One region of the Carnobacterium sp. FSL W8-0810 genome, then DNA from elsewhere that is predicted to be linked to it. Evidence: a T-box and tRNA genes for the amino acid it is inferred to sense, from the RefSeq annotation. Region 1 holds a T-box; the other holds one or more tRNA genes.
The links. The T-box of region 1 lies ahead of leuS (leucine--tRNA ligase). A T-box ahead of a tRNA ligase gene usually reads a tRNA of that ligase, here a tRNA-Leu.
Positions count from the first base shown of each region.

Region 2: it encodes a tRNA-Leu, which carries the amino acid that the T-box ahead of leuS (leucine--tRNA ligase) is inferred to sense. The anticodon was not compared.

Region 1 covers NZ_JBBOWO010000001.1:42,307-50,023, reverse strand. Annotated here, with positions in the region: gene NST49_RS00235 (phosphatase PAP2 family protein) at 1-65, opposite strand, end outside; gene NST49_RS00230 (hypothetical protein) at 264-527, shown strand; gene NST49_RS00225 (LysM peptidoglycan-binding domain-containing protein) at 764-4,072, shown strand; gene NST49_RS00220 (putative heavy metal-binding protein) at 4,147-4,476, shown strand; T-box leader at 4,573-4,814, shown strand; gene leuS (leucine--tRNA ligase) at 4,882-7,299, shown strand; gene NST49_RS00210 (putative polysaccharide biosynthesis protein) at 7,510-7,717, shown strand, end outside.
Region 2 covers NZ_JBBOWO010000001.1:1,267,701-1,275,417, forward strand. Annotated here, with positions in the region: gene groES (co-chaperone GroES) at 1-144, shown strand, start outside; gene groL (chaperonin GroEL) at 198-1,823, shown strand; gene NST49_RS06190 (hypothetical protein) at 1,927-2,238, opposite strand; gene NST49_RS06195 (nuclease-related domain-containing protein) at 3,261-4,172, shown strand; tRNA gene NST49_RS06200 (tRNA-Leu) at 4,385-4,468, shown strand; gene NST49_RS06205 (AEC family transporter) at 4,545-5,468, opposite strand; gene NST49_RS06210 (GNAT family N-acetyltransferase) at 5,677-6,213, shown strand; gene gloA2 (SMU1112c/YaeR family gloxylase I-like metalloprotein) at 6,236-6,616, shown strand; gene gloA (lactoylglutathione lyase) at 6,694-7,074, shown strand; gene NST49_RS06225 (hypothetical protein) at 7,167-7,592, opposite strand.

The DNA.
Region 1 (7,717 bases):
GGAATGAGTAACACTAGACACAATAAAAAATAATTCGAGGTAAAAAAAGATGTTTTAGATTTCATAATTTTTCTCATACTTTCTATAAATTGGATATACTTATTGAAAAAATAAGTTTAGCATATTCTACGTATAGAATAAACTAAAAGTATTAAACAGAACAAAGACTATCAGTAAAAAAATAATAACTTTTTTTAAAAAACACACTTTCTTATTTCTTTTTTAATAGTTGAAGAATATACTAAATGTAGTAGGTTAAGGGAGTGAAATACATGCTAATTGATGACAGTGAATATGTTCAACTAATAGGGACGTGTCAAATTAAGAGCATTCAATTTCCAAAAATTTTAGTACAAACAGAAAATGGAAAGAGCCTAGTGCTTAATACAACCAAACAACAACAAACAGATTCGGTGTTTTGGGACGCTATTATAGATATTATTGCAGCTGATCTTTGGATACCATACAATAAAGATACATACTTTTTGTTGCAACAAGATTGGATAACAGATACTTCTTTTGCTTAAATGATAAATGAGTCGAATCAACCTAATGTCACTATACATTTAGGTTGATTTTTTTGTCTATTTTAGTGAAACGCTATATGTGTATATTACGGTTGTGTAACGTATATTAAAAAAAGGTCTTCTACTTAACTTAACCTTCCATTCTATCTATGGGAAAGATATAATAAAATAGCAAGTGCTTTACAATAAAGTAGACCTTGAGAATGATTAAAGAATAAAAGTAGGAGGTACTCACTTTGGAAAAAACAAGAAAAGAAAGAATTTCAGCTGAAAAAAATAAAAAAAGTTTTGATCAATCAGGATATACTAATGGATTGATGAAAAAAGGCACAGCTGTTTTTAGCACAACTTTATTAGTGAGTTTACTAGCATTTCCAACTTTTTCTGCATCAGCTAGCGCAAATGAATTAGCTGATACAAGTAGTAAAAAATTGGAAGAAACGCTTGAACATAACAGCAATGTAACTAATGTAACCGAAGAAGCAACCACAAAGACAGCTGTAGAAACGGACAGTAGCGAGTACATATCACAAGACGATTTAATTGAGAAAGAACAAAAAATTAAAGAATTAAAAACTATTATATCTACAGAAGATTTTGAAACTTTAAAATTTGACGAATTATCAGTTGAAGAAATTGATGAATTAATTTTAACTGCTCTAGAAAAATTAACAGAAGAATCAAATGAAGAAATAGAAAATGAAGCAGGTACCGGAATAACTGGTGAGTTAAATGATTCTACTACTGAACCAACCGAGGCAGTTAAAGATGAAAGCGATGTTTCAGAAGAAGATACAGCTGAAGAAATTGAAGTGTTAAAACCAGAAGTAGTAGAGGAATCACTTGAGATTGAGGATACTATTTCAAAAGATGAATCTGAAAAAGTAGTAGAAGAAGAAATTGATCTTGTTGCTGAACCGAGCGAATCAGAAGTTGTAGAACTACCAAATGAAATTGAAAAAGATGTACCAGAAGTAGAAGCAATTGAAGCAGTAGAACAAGAAATTATAGAACCAGAAGTTGCAGAACTTCCAAACGAAGCTGAACCTAGTATTCCAGAAGAAGCAGAAGATACGGTTGAAACTATTGTAGAATCTGAAGAACCAGTAGTAGAAGAACCGACAATTGTAAAAGAAGAGGTTAAAAAGGAAGTTGTAAAAGAAACGGTTAAAGCCAAGGTAGTTGCTCCGAAAACTACAACGACTTCGGCTAAAACAACTGCAGTTACTTTAAAAGTTGCAACGACTTCAGCTAAAACAACAGCAGTAGCAACAACTTCTGTAGCAACAGCAAAAACGTACACAGTAAAATCGGGAGATACACTAAATAAAATTAGTAAAGCCAATAATGTGACTGTAGCAAACTTGAAAAAATGGAACAATTTGTCTTCAGATTTAATTAAAGTTGGACAAGTTTTAGCATTAAATGAAGCAGCAGCCAAGAACGTAACAACTCCAACGCCTTCTAAAACAAATGACTCTATTGCAAATGCAACAACACCAGCTGGTTTTGTTAATGCTATTGCCTCTTATGCAAAGCAAGTTGCAGCTAAAAATGATTTATATGCTTCTGTTATGATTGCACAAGCAGCTTTAGAAAGTGGCTATGGCAGCAGTAAACTAGCAACTAGTCCAAACTACAATCTATTTGGTATCAAAGGAAGCTACAACGGAAATACAGTTACGATGTATACTTCTGAATGGAGTTCTTCAACAGGCTGGATTTACATTCCGCAAAACTTTAAGAAATACCCGTCTTATGCTGAGTCTTTACAAGATAATGCAAATTTAATAAAAAATGGAACTTCATGGGATCATGGCTATTATTCTGGAGCTTGGGTAAGTAATTCATCAAATGCATTTGAGGCAACAGCTTGGTTACAAGGGCGTTATGCGACGGACCCAACTTATGCATCTAAATTAAATGCTATTATAAATGCATATAACTTAACACAATATGATACAAAATCTTCAGGAGGATCAACAACAACTCCTGAATCAAATGATAATTCTTCAACAACACCAAGCACTGGAAATACAGGAAATACAGGGTCGTCGAATACAGGCGAAACGTCATATACTGTAAAATCTGGTGACACTTTAACAGGTATTGGTTCAAAATACGGCGTATCTGTGTCAAACTTGAAATCATGGAACAACTTAAAATCAGATACGATTTATGTGAATCAAACGTTGACGATTAAAGGCGGTTCAACTTCAGGTGGATCAACGACAACACCAAGTACAGGGAACACAAGCAGTACATCGTATACTGTAAAATCTGGTGATACGTTAACAGGTATTGGTTCAAAATACGGTGTATCTGTGTCAAACTTGAAATCATGGAACAACTTAAAATCAGATACGATTTATGTGAATCAAACGTTAACGATTAAAGGCGGTTCAACTTCAGGCGGCACGACGACAACACCAAGTACAGGGAACACAAGCAGTACATCGTATACTGTAAAATCTGGTGATACGTTAACAGGTATTGGTTCAAAATACGGTGTATCTGTGTCAAACTTAAAATCATGGAACAACTTAAAATCAGATACGATTTATGTGAATCAAACGTTAACGATTAAAGGCGGTTCAACTTCAGGTGGATCAACGACAACACCAAGTACAGGGAACACAAGCAGCACATCGTATACTGTGAAATCCGGTGACACATTGACTGGAATTGGTTCAAAATACGGTGTAACTGTAGCGAACTTGAAATCATGGAATAGTTTGAAAACAGACGCGATCTATGTGAATCAAACATTGACGATTAAAGGCGGTTCAACATCGACTGGTGGGTCAACGACAACACCAAGTACAGGGAACACAAGTAGCACATCGTATACTGTGAAATCCGGTGACACGTTAACTGGTATTGGGTCAAAATACGGCGTAACTGTATCGGACTTGAAATCATGGAATAGTTTGAAAACAGACGCGATCTATGTGAACCAAACATTGACGATTAAAGGCGGTTCAATATCGACTGGTGGGTCAACGACAACACCAAGTACAGGGAACACAAGCAGCACATCGTATACTGTAAAATCCGGTGACACGTTAACTGGAATTGGTTCAAAATACGGCGTAACTGTATCGGACTTGAAATCATGGAATAGTTTGAAAACAGACGCGATCTATGTGAACCAAACATTGACGATTAAAGGCGGTTCAACATCGACTGGTGGGTCAACGACAACACCAAGTACAGGGAACACAAGCAGCACATCGTATACTGTAAAATCCGGTGACACGTTAACTGGTATTGGGTCAAAAAATGGTGTATCTGTAGCGAACTTAAAATCATGGAATAATTTATCAACGGATACAATTTATGTAGGTCAAAAACTAGTTTTAAAAAGCACGAATGCTGTTTCAATAGTAACAACACCAACTAGTGCAACTACGCATAAAGTTGTAAGTGGCGATACTCTTTGGGATATTGCTCAAAAATATAGTATGTCTATCTCAGATTTGAAATCAGCGAATTACTTAAAATCAGATGTTATATTTGTTGGTCAGTCTTTGATTATCAAATAATCATAGAAGGAGACTCAACATAAAATTTGAGTCTCCTTTTGTGCTGTAAGATAACTAAAAAGGGAGTGAAAATGATGATCGTTACGACAACTACTTCTGTTGAAGGTTTTGAAATTTCTTCTTATGAAGGAATTGTATTTGGTGAAGTTATCTCTGGTATCAATATGTTTAAAGATATGGGAGCGGGCTTGCGAAACATGTTTGGCGGACGCTCTCAAGGTTATGAGAACGAATTATTAGAAGCTCGTAGTAAAGCGTTAGAGGAAATGGAAACAAGAGCTGACGAACAAGGGGCAGATGCTATTGTAGGGGTTAAAATGGACTATGAGACATTAGGATCAGATAATGGCATGATTATGGTTACCTGTAGTGGAACAGCAGTAAAGCTTAAAACAGTTAAATAATAGACGAATAGACGAATTGAAAAGACATTTTAGAAATCAACTGTTGTTTTTTCTTATTGCTCCTATAGTCATTTTTTGTTAAAATGAAATCAATAGAAAAAAACAGTGAAAAGGAATAGTAGAAATGATTTTTTTTGAGAGAGTGCATGGGTGGTGGAAATGCATAAAAAAGACTTTCGAACTCGCCTTTAGAGTTGCTTTGTTGAAAAAATAGTAGACAAAGACGTAACGCCTGCGTTAAAGGTATGAGGAGTCCACGATGTATTTTATTAGGAATAATAAGGTCGTGGAAAACATAGGTGGTACCACGAATAATAAATTATTTAATCGTCCTATGAGTACAGATAGTCATCTGCATTCATAGGACGATTTTTATTTTGAATAAGAAATGGAAGAGGGATATATATGAGCTTTAACCACAAGACGATAGAAAAGAAGTGGCAAAATTACTGGGCTTCTAATCAGACTTTCCGAACAACTGAAGATCCTAAAAAGGAAAACTTTTATGCATTAGATATGTTCCCATATCCATCAGGACAAGGTCTGCATGTAGGACATCCAGAAGGATACACAGCAACAGATATCATTTCTCGTATGAAGCGTGCTCAAGGATTCAATGTATTGCATCCAATGGGTTGGGATGCATTTGGCTTACCAGCTGAGCAATATGCTCTAGATACAGGTAACGATCCAGCTGAATTCACAGCTCACAATATCGAAACATTCCGTCGTCAAATCAATTCTTTAGGATTTAGTTATGACTGGGAGCGAGAAGTAAATACAACAGATCCTCAGTACTATAAATGGACTCAATGGATCTTTACAAAATTGTACGAACAAGGATTGGCTTATGAAGCCGAAGTAGCTGTTAACTGGTGTCCTGCATTAGGGACGGTATTGGCTAATGAAGAAGTAATCGATGGTAAGAGTGAACGTGGGGGACACCCTGTTTACCGTAAACCTATGAAACAATGGATGCTGAAAATTACAGCTTATGCTGACCGTTTGCTGGATGATTTAGAATTAGTTGACTGGCCTGAAAGTATCAAAGACATGCAACGTAACTGGATCGGTAAATCAATTGGTGCAAATGTAGAGTTTACTGTTAAAGGAACTAACCATAAGTATACAGTCTTTACGACTCGTCCAGATACGTTGTTTGGAGCAACTTATAGTGTTTTGGCACCTGAATTAGATCTCGTTAAACAAATTACAACAGCTGAACAAGAAGCTGAAGTTCAAGCGTATATCGAAAAAATTAGTCTGAAAAGTGATTTGGATCGTACAGATTTGAATAAAGATAAAACAGGCGTATTTACTGGTGCTTATGCGATAAACCCAGTCAATGGCAAAGAAATCCCTATTTGGATCGCAGATTATGTGTTGTCTTCATATGGAACAGGTGCAATTATGGCTGTTCCAGCACATGACGAACGTGATTATGAATTTGCTAAGGCTTTTAACTTGGAAATTCTTCCTGTACTTGAAGGTGGAAATGTAGCTGCTGCTGCCTTCACTGAAGATGGTCCACATATAAATTCTGAATTCTTAGATGGTCTTGGAAAACAAGAAGCTATCGATAAAATGAATGAATGGTTAGAAGAAAATAATTTTGGAAAAAAAGAAACAACTTACCGTCTACGTGACTGGTTATTTGCACGCCAACGTTATTGGGGCGAACCTATCCCGGTCATTCATTGGGAAGATGGGACTTCAACAACATTGCCTGAATCAGAATTACCGTTGATCTTGCCAAAAACAAACGAAATCAAACCAAGTGGAACAGGAGAGTCTCCATTAGCAAACATTACGGAATGGGTAAATGTAGTAGATCCCGAAACTGGAATGAAAGGACGCCGTGATACAAATACAATGCCGCAATGGGCAGGGAGTTCATGGTATTTCTTGCGTTTCATCGATCCTAAAAATGAAGAAATGTTAGCTGATCCTGAAAAACTAAAACAATGGTTACCAGTAGATATCTATATTGGTGGAGCTGAGCATGCTGTACTCCATTTATTGTATGCACGTTTCTGGCATAAATTCCTTTACGATATCGGTGTTGTTCCAACTAAAGAACCATTCCAAAAATTGTATAATCAAGGAATGATTTTAGGTGGAAACAATGAAAAAATGTCTAAATCTAAAGGGAATGTTGTTAATCCAGATGATGTTGTAGAAAAATTTGGTGCAGATACGTTACGCATGTATGAAATGTTTATGGGGCCGTTGGATGCTTCAATTGCTTGGAGTGAAAATGGGCTAGAAGGAAGCCGCAAATTCTTGGATCGTGTATGGCGTTTGATCATGGATGAAGATGGAAAAGTCCGTGACCGTATCACAACCTTTAATGATGGATCTCTTGATGTGGTTTACCACCAAACCGTTAAAAAAGTAACCGAGGATTTTGAACACTTGCGCTTCAACACAGCTATTTCTCAAATGATGGTTTTTGTTAATGAAGCCTATAAAGCAACTGCATTACCAGTGAATTATATTAAATCTTTTGTTCAATTGCTTGCGCCAATTGCTCCGCATATGGCAGAAGAATTGTGGGCTAACTTAACAAACAGCAATGAAAGTATTTCATATGTTGTTTGGCCGACATTTGATGAAAAATTCTTGGTAGAAGATGAAATCGAAGTAGTTTTCCAAGTAAACGGTAAATTAAAAGCAAAAGCTCAAGCATCAAAAGAAATTTCTAAAGAAGATCTAGAAACGTTAGCAATGAATAATGAAAAGATCAAAGAAGCCATTGATGGAAAAACAATTCGCAAAGTGATTGTTGTTCCTGGTAGATTGGTAAATATTGTAGCAAACTAAAGTGTTTTCTACGTTAAGGTTTTAAAGATTTAACTTAAGTAGAAAGGACTGCAACTTAATCGTTGCAGTCCTTTCTACTTTTTTCATCTTCAAAGAGACCTTAATTTTTCTTTAAAGTTGAATGCAGAAAGCTCAATAAACATTGCAACCCTCTGATTTAAGAAGTAAAATAGAACCTGATACAAAAGTATGAGAGTAGGTTTTTGAATCATGTCAAAAGATACAGTCAGTGATAATAAAATTGGACAACAAACTAAAGAATTAAGCTCAAAAGATAAAATGATCAGTGGGTCAGCTTGGATGACAGGTGCAAGTATTTTGTCCAGGTTATTAGGAGCTCTTTATATTATTCCTTGGATGGCTTGGATGGGAAATCCCAGCGTAGCAGCGTCAGCAAATGCCCTTTACATTATTGGCT
Region 2 (7,717 bases), 1.2 Mb from region 1:
TTAGAAAACGGCTCAAGAGTAGCATTGTCAGTTAACGTTGGCGATACTGTGTTATTTGAAAAATATACTGGAACAGAAGTGAAATATGACGGTAAAGAATATTTAGTGGTAAAAGAGCACGATATCGTTGCAGTCATCGATTAAATAAAACTAAAGCAAAACTACTGAACAAACTAAATTAATGAGGTGAAGGAAAAATGGCAAAAGATATTAAATTTTCTGAAGACGCACGTGCATCAATGTTACGTGGAGTAGATATTTTAGCAGATATTGTTAAAGTAACATTAGGACCCAAAGGAAGAAATGTTGTTTTAGAAAAATCTTTCGGTTCACCACTTATTACAAATGATGGTGTTACAATTGCTAAAGAAATTGAATTAGAAGATCATTTTGAAAATATGGGAGCACAACTTGTTTCAGAAGTTGCCTCTAAAACAAATGATATTGCTGGAGACGGTACAACAACAGCAACTGTTTTAACACAAGCTATTGTTCGCGAAGGATTAAAAAATGTAACTGCTGGAGCTAACCCTGTTGGTATTCGACGCGGGATTGAAATGGCGACAAAAGTGGCTGTTGAAGAATTGCTTGCTATCTCTAAAAAAGTAGATTCAAAAGAATCAATTGCGCAAATTGCTGCTATTTCTTCAGGCAACAATGAAACAGGAGAATTGGTTGCTGAAGCAATGGAACGCGTTGGAACAGATGGCGTTATTACAATTGAAGAATCTAAAGGAATTGAAACAGAATTAGGCGTTGTTGAAGGTATGCAATTTGATCGTGGTTACTTATCTCAATACATGGTAACAGACAACGATAAAATGGAAGCTAACTTAGAAAATCCATACATTTTAATTACGGATAAAAAAATCTCTAATATTCAAGAAATCCTTCCATTATTAGAACAAATTTTACAACAAGGACGTCCATTGTTGATTATTGCTGATGATGTGGATGGAGAAGCTCTTCCTACATTAGTATTAAACAAATTACGTGGAACATTCAATGTTGTTGCTGTTAAAGCTCCAGGATTTGGAGATCGTCGTAAAGCTATGCTTGAAGATATTGCTATCTTAACTGGCGGAACAGTTATTACTGAAGATTTAGGTCTAGAATTGAAAGATACAGCTATTGACCAATTAGGGCATGCAAGCAAAGTTGTTGTAACAAAAGATGCAACAACAATTGTTGAAGGTGCCGGTTCTGCTGAATCTATTTCACACCGTGTATCTTTATTGAAAGCTCAAGCAGCTGAAACAACTTCTGAATTTGATAAAGAAAAATTACAAGAACGTTTAGCTAAACTTTCTGGCGGTGTTGCCGTTATCAAAGTTGGAGCTGCTACTGAAACAGAATTAAAAGAACGAAAATTACGTATTGAAGATGCTCTAAATGCAGCTCGTGCAGCTGTTGAAGAAGGAATCGTTTCCGGTGGTGGAACAGCGTTGATCAATGTTCAACGTAAAGTTTCTGAAATCGAAGCAACTGGCGATGAAGCAACAGGTGTGAAAATCGTGATCCGTGCTCTTGAAGAACCTGTTCGTCAAATCGTAACAAATGCTGGACTTGAAGGTTCTGTTATTGTTGAAAAATTAAAAAGCGTTGATTTAGGCGTAGGATATAACGCGGCTACTGATGAATGGGTAAATATGATCGAAGCTGGAATCATTGACCCAACTAAAGTAACACGTTCTGCTTTACAAAATGCAGCAAGTGTTGCAGCTCTATTGTTAACAACTGAAGCTGTTGTTGCAGACCAACCAAAACCAGATGCTCCAATGGGCGGAATGGGAATGGATCCAGGCATGGGCGGCATGATGTAAATCATTAAACCTGACAAGTAAAAAAGACGTACATTAAAGGAATCCTTTAGTGTACGTCTTTTTTTATAGAATAAAAAAACAGCAGTGTAAGAGGGCTGTACTTTTATTCGAATTCTAAATCTGTCATCATTTCATCTAAGTTTTCAATGGCATCATTCTTTTCAAAAAATTCGACCCATTCTTGATAAGGGTCAGAAGATTTAGCTTTGATCGTGATTTTGAATTTGTCATAAATACTTCTAGCCATATCTGTCCACATACGGTCGACAGCACGTTCTAATTTTGCTTCATTCCACCTTTTTGCAGGTTGTCTTCTGGCGTTTCTTCGTATTTGGTCATCCATAGCTTTTTCAAAAAAGATTCTTTTGCTTCCTAAATTAGCATCTAGATATTCTTCGAACTCTTTAAAAGTCAAATTTATCACCTTTCTACAACTCGTTTTTTAAATCTGTCTACCTAATTCTGTCAATAAATCAAAGAAGCTAATTATAAAATGAATTTATTAAGTTTAATTTCTTCAAACCTTTATAACGTTCTTAAAAGGGATAGTAGGTATCTTTAATCATACCATAAAGCATAAAGCAATAGAAAGGTAACGGAGTTAAAAAAAGATGTTTTTAAATGAGCTAACAATTCGACAAAAGTTCCAGAAATTGATGGGTTTTTCGCATAATGATTTTTAGAGGAGATTTTGTTCTGGAAAATGGTTAAGAATCTGAAGTAGAGCGTGTATAGAGAAGAAATGAGCGACCAAATGTATTGAAAATGTCAGATAGAAGGGTTATAGAGGAGAAAGATTCCTTAAAAGTACTTAAGAATCTGAAGTAGAGCGTGTATAGAGAAGAAATGAGCGACCAAATGTGTTAAGAATGTCGGATAGAAGGGGTATAGAGTAGAAAGCTTCTCAAAAAATGGTTAAGAATCTGAACTAGAGCGTGTATAGAGAAGAAATGAGCGACCAAATGTGCTAAGAATGTCGGATAGAAGGGGTATAGAGTAGAAAGCTTCTCAAAAAATAGTTAAGAATCTGAAGTAGAGCAGGTATAGAGAAGAATTAAGCGACTAAATGTGCTAAGAATGTCGAATAGAAGGGTTATAGAGTAGAAAGCTTCTCAAAAAATGGTTAAGAATCTGAAGTAAAGCAGGTATAGAGAAGAATTGTGCGACCAAATGTGCTAAGAATGTCGAATAGAAGGGTTATAGAGTAGAAAGTTTCTCAAAAATTAATTAAGAATCTGAAGTAGAGGACTGTTACCTTTTAATAGCCTCAAAAGTTAGTATTAATTCTTAAGTAGATGGTTTTTAATCGGAAAATTTTCGAGGTCGAAAAGTTCTCTATCTTAAAATTCCTTATGGTGGATAAAAATAAGCAGAACCTCCTTGTTTCTACGTACTCTAAGTTATAGAGAAGATTTGCAAAAGCGAGGAGTGCAGGTAATGGCATATAAAGAAAGAGAAAAATCGTCTAGTTTATTAATAATGGAATCTTTAATGAATCGCTCGAATCTGTCGAAAGATGAGCGCAATCGTTATGCTTATTTGGTAAAAGGTTTGGAAGGAGAACAAATCTTAGATCGAAGGACGGAAATGCTTGAATGCGATTGTCTTGTATTGAATGATTTACTATTGAAAATAAATGGAACAGTAGTTCAAATCGACTCTTTACTAATTACAGCAAATGGTATTTGCATATATGAAGTGAAAAATTATGAAGGCAAATATTTTTATGAAGCGGAAAAACTATATAAATTGTTGACTAAGAGAGAAGTTATGAGTCCGTTGATCCAAATAAATCGTAGTCAGACTTTGCTTCGTCAATTGGTGGAGCAATTGGGATTTAATGTTTCAGTTAATGCTTTTGTTGTGTTTGTAAACCAACAGTTCACCTTATATCAAGCTCCGCCTCAAGAAGAGTTGTTGCTTCCAACTTTGTTAAATGAACATTTTGCAAGAATTAACGGTATCTCAGCTCGGCTGACCAAAAATCATCGGCGTATTGCTGAAGAGTTGAAGTCATTACATATGGAGAGTTCAATTTTCACTGATATCCCAAATTATGAAAGTGAAAAATTAAAAAGGGGAATAACATGTTCTCAATGTGGCGTATTTATGGATGATTTCACTAGAAGTTGGACCTGTACTTGTAAATGTTGCGGTCACGAGGAACTAATATCGGGGATCGTTATTCGTCATGCTGAAGAGTATAAGAGGTTATTTCCAGATCAAAAAATAACCACATCTGTGATCTGCAAATGGTGTGGCAATAAGCTGTCTGCTAAGAGAATTTGGAACATACTTCATCACTATTACCAATCTAAAGGAAAAGGTAGATGGACATATTTTGAGTGAGTAATCAAAGCTATAAAAGTTTATTAATAGAAAAATTTGACTTAGAAAGAGTAAAAAAGAATTTCTTGCAAAAAAGGTACAAAGTTACTTTTTAATTATCTAGTCATCCGTCTAGACAGGATAGTTATTAGTGGCGATTCTTTTGAGAATAGATAATGTATCATCTTTACAATCTTCAAAAACGTTGCTATAATAATCTTTGTTATGAATAAGCGGCCGTGGCGGAATGGTAGACGCGTTAGCTTGAGGGGCTAGTGGGAGGTTCTCCCGTGGAAGTTCGAATCTTCTCGGCCGCATACGTACAGTACATAGTAAAAAGAAGTAACTCTGAGAAGAAATTCTCAAGTGTTACTTCTTTTTTAAGTTGGTTCGTTAATTCATTGAGAAAGCAAATTCAGCAATACTTAAAACTAACGGCATACTAATAAGTGAAAGTAAAGTTGATAGGACCACTAAGCGAGCGCCGTATTCATAGTCTCCACCATAAAGCTGTGAGAACAAAGCTGTATTGACAGCGATAGGTGCAGAAGTCGCAATCGCTAATACAAAAAAGACTAAGTAGTTATCTAAAGGCAAAAGCCATAATATAGCGATACTGATAAGCGGAGATAAGATTAAAGCTAAAAAGGTGGTCCAATAAGCTCGTCGATGAGTAAAAACATCTGCTAATTTTGATTCTGCTACATAACTGCCTAATAAAATCATAGCTAAAGGTGTATTTAAATCAGAAATAGTATAGAGCGAGTCGCTCAGAATAGTAGGCAATTCGATTTGTAACAAATAAAAAATCAATCCAATCAGTGAGCCTAAAGAGGCCGGGTTCAAAAAGGAATTTCTTGGAGTAATCAACGATTTATCACCAGAAATGATGTAAATGCCATAAGTCCGTTGTAAAATATTCGTCACTGTACTATAAGCGGATACAAAGAAAACTCCTTCGAAACCAAGAACAGCTTGGACTAATGGAATCCCAATAAATCCTGCATTGGTAAATGTTGTTGCATAACGGTCGGTTCGAGAAGCGTTACGTAAGAAAAAGTAATTAACTATGATACGTGCAGCCATCAATAAAATCGCAATTCCAACAGTCGCTAAAAACCACTTGAATTGAGTAGACTGATAAGGTTGCTGAAATGACATAAATAGAAGTACAGGAGTGATAAAGTTTGCTAACATATTAGCAATTTGTTTAGTGCCAGATGGATTTAAAACATTTCTTTTTACAAGGATATACCCAAAAAAGATCAGGACGAACATGCTACCTAATTGTTGCAAAATAATACTGCTAATAGACAATTGACTTGTATCCCTCCTTATAAAAATAGACTATAAGAAGTATACCGTAAATGATCCTAAAGCAGCAAAAAAATGTTTTTGATTTAAAGCAGTAAGCTCGTGACAAATCAATGATTTAATGCTAGTTTAAATAAGCCAAGAAAATATAGCTGAAAAAGGGTAAAATAGCTAGATGCTTTATTGGGAATTTGAATAGAGGAGCAAAAGTATGAAACATGAAGAGATTGAAGAGCAGTCAACTGTTGAAGAGGTTCGAATTGAAATGGCTACACCTGAAGATGTGGATGAAATTGTGGCTATTTGTACACAAGGGTATGCTTGCACGGCTGCGGCTGTAAAAGATCAGCAAAAAGTACAAGAAAAGGTTGAAGAATATTACAATCCTCAAAGAATCCTTAGTGAAATTGAAGAAGTATCGGCTAAATGGAGCGGTTGGATCGTTGCTCGATTAGATAAAAAAATTATTGGAGTAATTGGTGGAGGAATTGTAGACTCAAAAGTAGGGAAAGTTTTTATGTTGTATGTCGATGACAGCTATATAAGAAAAGGAATTGGTACACGTTTGGTCAATCATTTGACTCAAATGCAGCAATTGTTAGGAAACAGTACTCAATTGGTCAGTTTCTTTAAATCGAATAAAGAGAATTATGCATTTTACAAAGCGTTGGGATTCACTTATCTTCAAGATATCATTGATAATGAAAATCCAGACTTTACTAGTATTGAAATGATTCGAGATATCTAAAAAGAGTTGGAGGAATTACTTTATGAACATTAAAAAAATTCATCACGTAGCTATTATTGCATCTGACTATCAAAAATCCAAACAATTTTATGCGGAAGTATTAGGCTTAGAAATTATACGCGAAAATTATCGTTCAGAAAGAGATTCTTATAAGTTAGATTTAAAATTAGGAGATAGTGAAATTGAATTGTTTTCTTTTCCTGAACCATCAAAACGACCAACACAACCAGAAGCGGTTGGTTTAAGGCACTTATGTTTTTATGTAGACAATTTTGATGAAACGATTCAAGAGTTAAACCAAAAAGGAATCGAAACAGAGCCAGTACGAGTAGATGAATACACAGGCGGGCGATTCACTTTTTTTAGAGATCCAGATGATTTACCGTTAGAATTACATGAATAACTTATGGTTTGAACTCTTACTGAAATTGTATTAAGATAAAGAAGTACAAATTAGGGTAATGAAAGGATGAAATATATATGGCTAAAAAAATGTTGCACACTTGTATTCGTGTGAAAGATTTAGAAAAATCAATGGACTTTTATACTAAAGTATTAGGGTTTAAAGAGGCTCGACGATTAGATTTTCCAGAACTTAAATTCACATTAGTCTATCTTGCTTTAGAGGGAGACGATTATGAACTAGAATTAACCTATAACTATGACCAAGAAGAACCTTATACACTTGGAAATGGTTACGGACATATTGCAATGGGAGTCGATGATCTAGGAGCAACTCAAGAAGAATATAAAGCTAGTGGTTATGAAGTGACAGATCTAAAAGAGCTTCCTAATAATGCGGCTAATTATTTTTTCGTTACGGATCCAGATGGTTATAAAATCGAAGTCATCCAAAATTAAAAAATAAATAAAGACATAAAGTAGTTAAGAAGAACGACCAGAAAACGAAAAAGAGACTAGGACAAAAGTCCTAGCCTCTTTTTTTAGACTGTTTATTTGGGTTCTGTTAAACCAAAACGGTCAATTAAATTTTCAAGATTCTTTGCATGCCAAGGGGAATCAGGGACTTCTTTAGGGACTTTGTATTTTTTTATCCGATCATCGGTTTCAGTAGCGTTGTTGTATTGAATCATTAGAGAATAGAAGCTAGGTTGTTTTTTAAAATAAATAGATTTAACTTCGATCAAGGGAACCTGAGCATAGTCGCCTTCAATAAGGGTCATAGCATCTTGAGCGATTGGGAGAATAACGAACTCTCTTTCTGCAAAATTGAGAAAGATTTTTTCTGTTTCATTTTTTCCTAGCAAAGCAGCATACCATTTTCGTTTGCGCGTTTTTCTTTCAACCAAAATAGTCTTTCCGCTCTTTGCTTCCAAACCATGACGCTTTAAATAGTCTACAATAACTTCTTCTTTCATAAAAAGACCTCCTTAACATTCAAGCTTTGCCTAGTAATGAGATCAACTATTCTAATGAGTCAACTTCATTATAGAACAGCTCATTTGTTAGTACCAATGATACGCATGGAAAGTGAAAAGAAGGC